Bryobacter aggregatus MPL3: one gene and its partner. The protein of the gene in region 2 interacts with the protein of the main gene of each other region in a pairwise test. Links are inferred from orthologs where the notes say so. Each region holds a gene or a part of one and is shown on either strand. Other genes may lie near its edges.

Region 1 (3,706 bases), 3.5 Mb from region 2 along the record:
AGTTCCGGAATTGAGATTAAGGCTGCCAGATCCTAGTGGGGGAATATCCGGGCCTACGACTAGTTTTACGCTTCCATCGCTCGTGAGGCTTTTGCCGTAGGTCCATCCTTGCGGATTGTTCGGATCCACGACAAGTGTCGCGGCGTTCGCTGTGAGAGTGAGTGCTAGTAAGGATAGGCCGATTTGTCTCGAAAACAAAAGTATCATTTATACTCCTTGCTCTAGTTCGGGGGATCAGAGGGAGTATATTGATAAGTTTTAGAAATGTCGATGCGAGTTTGTACCAGAAGTTCCGGTACTAAGTTGGCTAGGGTAGTCCATTTATCCAGTATGAGATTGTATGTTTTTTGCCATGTAAGTAAATGAGCTTGGCTGCCCGGTCTGATTCCGGGCTTTTTTCGTTGAGGAGTGCCTGGACCAGGCCTTCTCGAAACCATTCTGGATGCGAAATCTTGGTATTGGACTCCAGGATGGCGTGGAGCAGTTCGTGCCGCAGCGTGGCAAGGGATGGATTGGGAGGCAGTTTGATATCGCGTCCGCGAGTGGCTCCTTGCACCTTGGTGCTGATGCCGGTTGCGTCGCGAAAGGCCTCCCGGGTGGGGAAGACGCGAAGGGTGGGATTGACCTTAAATCCGGTGAGGGCTTCGAGCAGGGGGAGTTCCCGGTCGGCCTCGGCGAGCAGCGCCTTGTCGCGCGTGAGATTGGTGGTGTACAGCGTGATGCGGGGGGATTTCAAGCTGCGCCAGGATAAGCCGGAAGCGGCTGGCGAAATCCGGGTGCCTGGATAATACTCCGCCAGGATCTGCTCGCGGGTTTTCCCTTTGGCCGCCATGGCTTCGGCGCTATTTTGCGGCATTCCGATTCCATGCCCGCGTCCGCGGCCTGTGAAGGTCAACATCGCTCCTTCACGCTTGACCTCAAAGAGCCGTGAGGGCAATTTCTCCCAGCCCATCGTGCGGCCTATTGCCATGCGGAAGCTGGCGGCTTCTGCCGGATGACCAAAGACATCAAGGGAGCGGGCGCGGCCCGATGTGTCCTTGTCACGAACCCGGAAGTTCTGTGTGATGAAGGTCAGATTCAAGGCCTGAGCGAGTTGTGTTGCTTTGATGGTCCAGGTCCAGCGGGAGGCGGGAGTGTCCTGCCACCAGGGATCGCGGCGTTGGAGGAGATAAGGCGCATCAGAGGATGCTTCGAGCCAGCCGCCGGAATCGGCATGGTAGTAAGCGGCTGCCGGTTGTCCGTTGAACCAGAGGAGTTCTGCTTCGGTCGCTTGCACGGCATCGAGAAGGGGCTGGTGTTTGGTTGCCGTGAAACGGGCGTCCTGGCAATGGGTGGTGTCACAGTAATCGAACCCCTCCTCGGGGTGGCGGCGGGCATTGCGAACGCGAAAGTGCGCGGCGTAGGTGCGCGCCGCGATTGCCATGGCTTCGAGCGAAGCAGGATGCTGGAAGGCAGCGGCTTCGCCTTCGAGCACGGCGGCGACATAGGCTTCGAGCGGCACCTGTGTGGTGAGGAGATAATGGCCGTCGCGCAAGGCGACGGTCAGGGGGCCGGGCGCGTTGAGCCGGCTGGTATTCGCTTCGATGGGAGTGCCTGCGGGGTAATGGCCCGGCTTCAGGTTCAATCGCGAGGGCGGGTTCTGCCAGAAGAGGCGGATCGATACGGATTTGGGGTCATCGGGAGGAGCGGCGGTGGAGAAAAGGCTGGCGAAGATTTTGGCGGCGAAGGGTGCCGCGTCGCCGCCACCGGAGCCAGAGTCCAGATGAATCAACAGGATGTAGCGGGGTCTTGAGGCGGGAGCATAACCGAGAAAAACGGCGGAGTCGCGCATGGTGCCGGTCTTGCCCGCAACCTGGGTAGACGAGACTGCCGCCAGACGGGCGGTGCCGTACTCGACGGCTTGCTCCATCCCGTCGAAGACAGGACGCAGCCGCTCTTCTCGCGATCTTGCGATAAGACGGCGTGCGGCGGCGAGCAGATTTGCCAGTGTGGTGGTTGTGGCTTGTTGGTTCAGTCCGAAGCGGGCGTAACCGCGGGTCAGATCTTCCTTGTCCATGCGGGTGGCGAGCTTGTCGAAATACTCGTTGTCGGAATAGGCGAGGCGTTCGGGGGCCTTGTCGCTCTGCCGGTACAGACCCGCTTCGATGTAGGCGGCCAGGGTGAATGGTTTGAGGACGCTGCCCGGCCGGAAGGGCGTCGTGTTGGCGCGCGGAAGATTCCAAACTCCAGCCAACGCATTGGTTTCAAGATCAAAAAGGAGGGCCGAGCCGGATCGCCCGGCGAAGTCCGGTTTCAGATCGCGAGGAGCAGCGCTAAGTGCGAGGCAGACAAGCGCCAGTGAAAACCGCATAGTATTTCTCCGGACAGCGGACAGGCTTCATCTCCAAATTGACGAACAGATGCCGCGTGGCACCGGTGGCCAGGAGCTGCTGGTCACTGGCCCGGAGGATGGCATATTCAATGCGCATCATGCGACTTTGCACTTCTACCACCGTGGTTTTGATGTCGATCAGGTCATCGTAGCGAGCGGCGGATTTGTAATTGACTTCCACTCCCAGCACGGCGACACGCACGCCCTCCCGCTCCATCTCGGCGTAGTTCACGCCTGCCGCGCGCATGGCCTCGACACGTCCGACTTCCATCCAAACAACGTAGTTGGCGTGGTAGACGACGCCCATCTGATCGGTCTCGGCATAACGCACCCGGACCTGCGTGGTGTTCTCAAGCATCCAGTTTCTCAATGTTATCGCGCATGGGATAATTGATCACACATGAAGAGACTTAGTTTGGCGCTGGCCGTACTCTTGCCTGCGGCGATGTGGGGCCAGAAACTGGCTGATATCGAGAAGCGGGTGACCGAATTTCAATTGGCCAATGGGGTGACCTTTGTCATTTATGAGCGGCATCAGGCACCCGTTGTGAGCTTTTTCAGCCGTATCAATGCCGGGGGCGCGGATGACCCCAAAGGCCAGGCTGGGCTCGCGCACATGTTTGAGCACATGGCGTTCAAGGGAACCACTACCATCGGCAGTTTGAACTTTCCCCAGGAAAAGCTGGCGATGGCGCAGGTGGAAGTCGCCTACGATGCGCTCTCCGCGGAACGGGGCAAGGGCAGGCAGGCTGATGCCGCCAAGGTAAAGACGCTTGAGGAGAATCTCAAAAAGGCGATCGAGAAGGCGGGTACTTTTGTCGACAAGGAACGCTTTACCAAGATCCTCGAAGAGAACGGTGCGGTTGGGTTGAACGCGTTTACCAGCCTCGATGAGACGGCTTATATCATGTCGATGCCCGCCAATAAGTTGGAACTCTGGTTTGCCCTCGAATCGGACCGCTTCATCAACCCGGTCTTCCGTGAGTTTTATAACGAGCGTGGTGTCATTCGCGAAGAGTACCGGATGCGCATCGAATCCGATCCGACGGGGCGCCTGATTAACGAAATGTTGAGTGTGGCTTTTGCGACCAGTCCTTATCGCACTGGTCCGGCGGGCATCCCGAGCGACATCGAGAGCTACCGGCTCGCCGATGCTCTTGCCTTCCGCAAGATCTACTATGTGCCGTCGAATCTGGTGATCGCCATTGCCGGCGACGTGGATCCGGTTGAAGTGAAGCGGCTGGCGGAAAAGTACTTTGGCAAGTTTGTGGGAGGGCCGAAGCCGACGCGGCCAGCCACGCAGGAGACGCCGCAACAAGGAGAGAAGCGGCTGGT
Region 2 (5,257 bases):
GGCCGCATCCATCGCAAGGGGCTGTTTGGGGTGACCAATGAGAAGCCGATTGTGATTTTCGCCGTGGATACCGACGAGAAGATTCGCAAGGTGCTGCCGGAGATCAGCAAGCTGGTCAAAGAAGGGCTGATTTTTCTGGCGGATGTAGAAGTGATCAGCAGCGAGCCGCCGGCAGTTTAGATGCCGAGGCTGGTCATTTCCGGCTCGTGATCGCGGCCGGACCAGTGTCTGCCATAGGCGCGAATCAGCGCGAAGATCATCCCAAAGACAAAGCAGGCGACGAGCAGAATCCCGCAGAGCTTGAAGATGCCCATCATGAACTTGCCGGGATTGGGCTGCGGTTTCTCCGGAGCCTTGTCCATCATGACCTCCGCCTTATATTGCACGGTACTGGCCAGATCCGTTGCGGTTTTCTCGCTCAGGGGCTTGCCGCTCGGCAGGACCATGGCGACCAGAGGCCCCTGCCGCAGTGCCGTTGCGCCTTCCACTTGCCGGAGCGCCTGAAACTGCTGTTTGGCGATCGCGTGATTCGGATAGCGGAGAACCGCCAGGGTCGCGAGGCCTTCTGGCGTCATATATTGCGCCAATTGCAGCTCGCCGGCAAAATCGAAGCCCGCGGCGGCGACAGGAATTCTGGGCTCAAAGGCGCGCAGGGATTCCGGACCGAGGATCAGCCGTTCTGTTCCGCTTTTTCTGCCTTTGGCCGGGTGATAGCCCAATAAGTTGGGCGCCGCAGAGCGATCGAGCTTGGGGAGAGCCGGGTAGAGATACGCGTCAATAGCTCCCCGGGGCGCGGTGCCCTCGAGAGTCTGAAACACATAGTTCTGGTGGCGGAATACCTTGCGCTTGGGGTCCTGCAGGCTTTGCTCGAGCGCGACAGCGCCCGTGACATCCTTCAACCGGTACGCCGCCAAATGGAATTTCTTGGCGCCCGACTGGTAGGTGGCCGATTCGGATTCTGTGAGTCCAAATTCTTTTGCCACCGCCGGTAAGGGCGCTTCCGCCGTGCTGGCCGCAGTCCGCTTCCAATCGTCAATCGACGGGGGAAGAATCGTTGCTAACAGGAACAGGGCGGGTACTACCATCGCGGTCTAAGCTCCGTGGCACTTTTTGTATTTTTTGCCGCTGCCGCAGGGACAAAGATCATTGCGGCCGATCTTTGCGCCCTTGACCACAGGCTGCGGTTTGGAAGAAGTAGAAGTGTCGCCGCCAATGTACTGCAGAGCTTCGAGCTCCTTCTCCTTCTTGCGCTGGATATTGCGCGTGAAGTCGGCGATGGCCGGGGGCGGAGCCACGGGGGCTGCCACGGGTACCGGTGCCTCTTCGTACTCTTCGTCGTCGCCGTCCGAGTACAAATCGCCATCCTCATCGATTTGGATGGGCGCACGGGTCAAAATGTTCCCGTCCTGATCGGTTACTTGCATCGAATAGAGGAATTTCACTGCCTCATCTTCCATGCGCGCCATCATGTCCTGGAAGAGCGTGAAGCTTTCCTTCTTGTACTCGATCAGCGGATCCTTCTGGCCGTAGCCGCGGAGGTAGATGCCCTCCTTCAGGTGGTCCATCGAGAGAAGATGGTCCTTCCACTGGTTGTCGATGATGTTGAGGACGATGTAGCGCTCGGTTTCGCGCATGGCCTCCGAGCCGATCAGCAATTCCTTCTCGTCATAACGGGCGTTGAGCTGTCCGATGATCTCCTGCTCGATCGCCTCGCGGCCGTAATCCTCATAAGAGGCCGTATTGATCTTGAGACCGAACTGGTTGAGCACGTCGGCTTCAAGACCAGCGAAATCCCACTCTTCACTGCGGACGCCTTCGGGCAGACGCGCATCGATAAAGGAGCCAGCAATGCTGGTGACCATCTCGCGGATGCGTTCCTTCTGCTCGACGCCGGTCAGCATGGCGCGGCGCAACCCGTAGACGGCCTGGCGCTGCTTGTTCATGACGTCGTCGTATTCGAGCAGGTGCTTACGGGCCGAGAAGTGATTTGCTTCGACTGATTTCTGCGCTGCTTCAATGCGGCGGGTGATTAGGCTCGACTCGATCGGTACGTCTTCCTCCATACCGAGACGGAGCATCAGGCCCTGGATCTTGTCGCCACCGAAAATACGCAGCAGGTCGTCCTGCAGCGAGAGGTAGAAGCGGGAGCCACCAGGGTCGCCCTGACGGCCGGCGCGGCCGCGGAGCTGGTTGTCGATACGGCGGGATTCGTGACGCTCGGTGCCGAGAACAAAAAGGCCGCCGAGACGGGAGACTTCATCGTGCTCGAGGTCGGTTTCCTTCTTGATGCTCGCGTAGAGCGCCTTGAACTCTTCGGCGTGCACGCCTTCCGGATCTTTGCCGGCGCGGTGCATCTGGTCTTTGGCGAGGAACTCAGCATTGCCACCGAGCAGAATGTCCGTACCGCGGCCGGCCATGTTGGTGGAGACGGTGACGGCGCCCTTGCGGCCTGCCTGGGCGATGATGTGGGCTTCGCGCTCGTGATTCTTCGCGTTCAGCACTTCGTGCCGGACACCGGCGCGGCGCAGGGCGGCAGAGAGTTTTTCGGACTTCTCGACGCTGATCGTGCCGACGAGAACGGGCTGGCCCTTCTCGTGCAGTGCCTTGATCTCAACGGCGGCATTGCGGTATTTCTCTTCTTCGGTGCGATAGACGATGTCGTTCAGATCCTTGCGGATCATTGACTGGTTGGTCGGAATCTGGACAACGTCGAGCTTATAGGTCTTGCCGAATTCGGCGGCTTCCGTGTCGGCTGTACCGGTCATACCGGCCAGCTTCTTGTACATGCGGAAGTAGTTCTGGAAGGTGATGGTGGCGAGGGTCTGATTCTCGCGTTCGATCTTGACGCCTTCCTTCGCCTCGACGGCCTGGTGCAGGCCATCGGACCAGCGGCGTCCGGGCATCAGACGGCCGGTGAACTCGTCGACAATGACGACTTCGCCATTCTGCACAACGTATTCGCGATCGCGCTGGTACAGCACCGCGGCGCGCAGGCCTTGCTGGACATGGTGGTTCAGTTCCATGTTCTCGATGTCGTAGAGGTTGCCGCAGTTCAGCAGGCGTTCGACCTTATGCACGCCTTCTTCGGTGAGGGCGACGTTGCGCTGCTTTTCATCGACTGTGTAGTCACCGGTGTAGAACTTTTCGCCTGCCTCACGGCCTTCGATCACTTCGCCGCGCACTAGCTTGGGGATGATCGTGTTGATGCGGTAGTACTTGTCGGTGGATTCTTCGCTCGGGCCGGAGATGATGAGCGGCGTACGCGATTCGTCGATCAGGATCGAGTCGACTTCGTCCACAATCGCGAAATTATGTTCGCGCTGGACGCAGGATTCGATGCGGAACTTCATGTTGTCGCGCAGATAATCGAAGCCAAATTCGTTATTGGTGCCGTAGGTGATGTCGCAAGCATAGGCGTTGCGGCGCTCTTCTTCGGTGATGTCGTGCGTGATGCAACCGATGGTCAGGCCGAGGAAGGTATGAATGCGGCCCATCCATTCCGAGTCACGTTTGGCCAGGTAATCGTTGACCGTGATGACGTGGACGCCTTTGCCTTCGAGGGCATTCAGGTAGCAGGGCAGCGTGGCGACGAGGGTTTTGCCTTCACCGGTGCGCATTTCCGCGATTTTCCCTTGGTGAAGCACCGCGCCGCCAATCAATTGCACGTCAAAATGACGCATGTTCAGCACGCGCCGCCCTGCCTCACGACAGACCGCAAACGCTTCTACGAGTAGATCGTCGAGGGTTTCGCCGTTCGCCAAGCGTTGCTTGAATTCGGTAGTTTTTGCTGCGAGCTCCGCGTCAGAAAGTTTCTGCATCGCGGGTTCGAGATTGTTGATCGCTTCGACCTTGGGCTTGATGCGCTTGACTTCACGCTCATGCTTGGTGCCGAAGATCTTTGCGAGAACGGCATCGACCATAAGTATCTATTTCTATTTCAGTTTAGCAGTGGGGGCCGATTGCTTGACTGGAGAATCGGGGAGGGGGTGGCTGAACGAATGGTTAGGACCGCTTTTACTTTTTGACCGCTGGCAGATCTTTCCAGGACTTTTCTTGCAGGGTGACACCAAACTTCTTGGCTGCGGCTTCGATGCGGCGCCAGGCAGCGTCACGTTCCGCATCGCTCACTCCTTTCACCTGATTGAAACGGGCCACTGCGTTGCGAACATGCGCTGCGTTTTCCAGCGGTTCTTTTTCTGCTTCCGGAAATGCGAATTGCTTTTCCGGAATGTGTTTGCGTTGTTCTGTGGTGAGTTTTGCCATTTGTATGGGAGAAAGTGCGGAGCGGCTGGACGTTTCAACCGCGAGCCGCGCGTCATACTTTGGAGGCAGGGAAGGATTTCTTTTGGCGAACTTTGCTTGGTATTTGTTAGCGGCACTTTGCGAGATCGGCGGGTGTTTTGCGTTCTGGGTGTGGCAGCGGGAAGGGAAGAGCGCCGGGTGGGTGTTGCCTGGCCTGGCAGCGTTGGCCGTATTTGCACTCGCGTTGACGCGCGTGGAGGCGGCAAGTGCGGGACGGGCCTTCGCCGCTTATGGCGGGATTTATATTTTGAGCTCGCTGTTGTGGATGTGGGGTGTGGAGGGCGTTCGTCCCGATCGCTGGGACCTGAGCGGCGTACTGGTGTGCCTGTTGGGTGCCGGACTGATTTTGCTGGGGCCGCGCAGCTAAAGCGGGGCGAAGTGTGTGGTGCCGTGCAGCACGATGTGGTCGCGCATGGCGAGCGCGGCAAAGTATTTGAGGGCGGCGTTCGGGTGGCTGCTGTATCTTCCGGTGTCATAGTCGGTAACGACCGAATCCAGCTGGGCGTACAACTCGTCGCGGCATTGTTGCATTGTCTGGCCCAAACGGAGACCGGAGAGTCCGGCAACGATGGCATCGCCAATCGGGTCGATCCCTTTATGAGGGCTGAGGACCGCCACGCTGATGGTGAATCCCAGCCAGGCTGCCACTCCAAAGGTCACCGCCCCTGGGCCGAGAATGCATCCAGTTTTACAGGCAATTGAGACGACCGCCTTCGCCTGCGCCGGGACAAAATCGGGTGCTGTTACGGTGGTGGCTGCGTTGGTTCGCCAGGAGCGCTCGTCGCCGTGTCCAAAGTAACAGAGCAAGGTGACGGAACTTGCCAGTGCGGATACGATTTGGGAGTGGTTCGGAGGGCTGAACTGGTTGATATCGGCACTTTTCTGGTGGCCGGCAGCGATCCAGTCGGCGGCAACTGCGTCGGCCCAACTGGAGGCTTGCTGGGCAGCGACATCA

Evidence for each region. Proteins that work in one complex are often made in the same cells at the same time.
Region 1: the proteins of secA (region 2) and M017_RS0117385 interact in binary tests that used the Escherichia coli proteins (3 or more experiments, as listed by UniProt). The link is inferred for Bryobacter aggregatus MPL3 from one-to-one orthologs.

What each region holds. Positions count from the first base shown.
Region 1 is NZ_JNIF01000003.1:3,753,142-3,756,847, forward strand. What follows is about bases 1,022-3,701. They hold M017_RS0117385 (acyl-CoA thioesterase), read right to left. Parts: upstream 2,730-3,701; coding sequence 2,313-2,729; downstream 1,022-2,312. Other genes in these bases: M017_RS0117380 (SpoIID/LytB domain-containing protein), read right to left, coding at 1,022-2,350; M017_RS0117390 (M16 family metallopeptidase), read left to right, coding at 2,772-3,701. Also shown: M017_RS0117375 (PEP-CTERM sorting domain-containing protein), read right to left, coding at 1-198; more of M017_RS0117380, read right to left, coding at 308-1,021; more of M017_RS0117390, read left to right, coding at 3,702-3,706.
Region 2 is NZ_JNIF01000003.1:301,003-306,259, reverse strand. What follows is about bases 892-4,296. They hold secA (preprotein translocase subunit SecA), read right to left. Parts: upstream 3,921-4,296; coding sequence 1,092-3,920; downstream 892-1,091. Other genes in these bases: M017_RS0101755 (DUF6582 domain-containing protein), read right to left, coding at 4,015-4,263; M017_RS0101765 (hypothetical protein), read right to left, coding at 892-1,085. Outside these bases: M017_RS0101770 (DUF190 domain-containing protein), read left to right, coding at 1-180; more of M017_RS0101765, read right to left, coding at 177-891; M017_RS0101750 (YnfA family protein), read left to right, coding at 4,346-4,669; M017_RS0101745 (C25 family cysteine peptidase), read right to left, coding at 4,666-5,257. UniProt on the Escherichia coli protein: Required for protein export, interacts with the SecYEG preprotein conducting channel.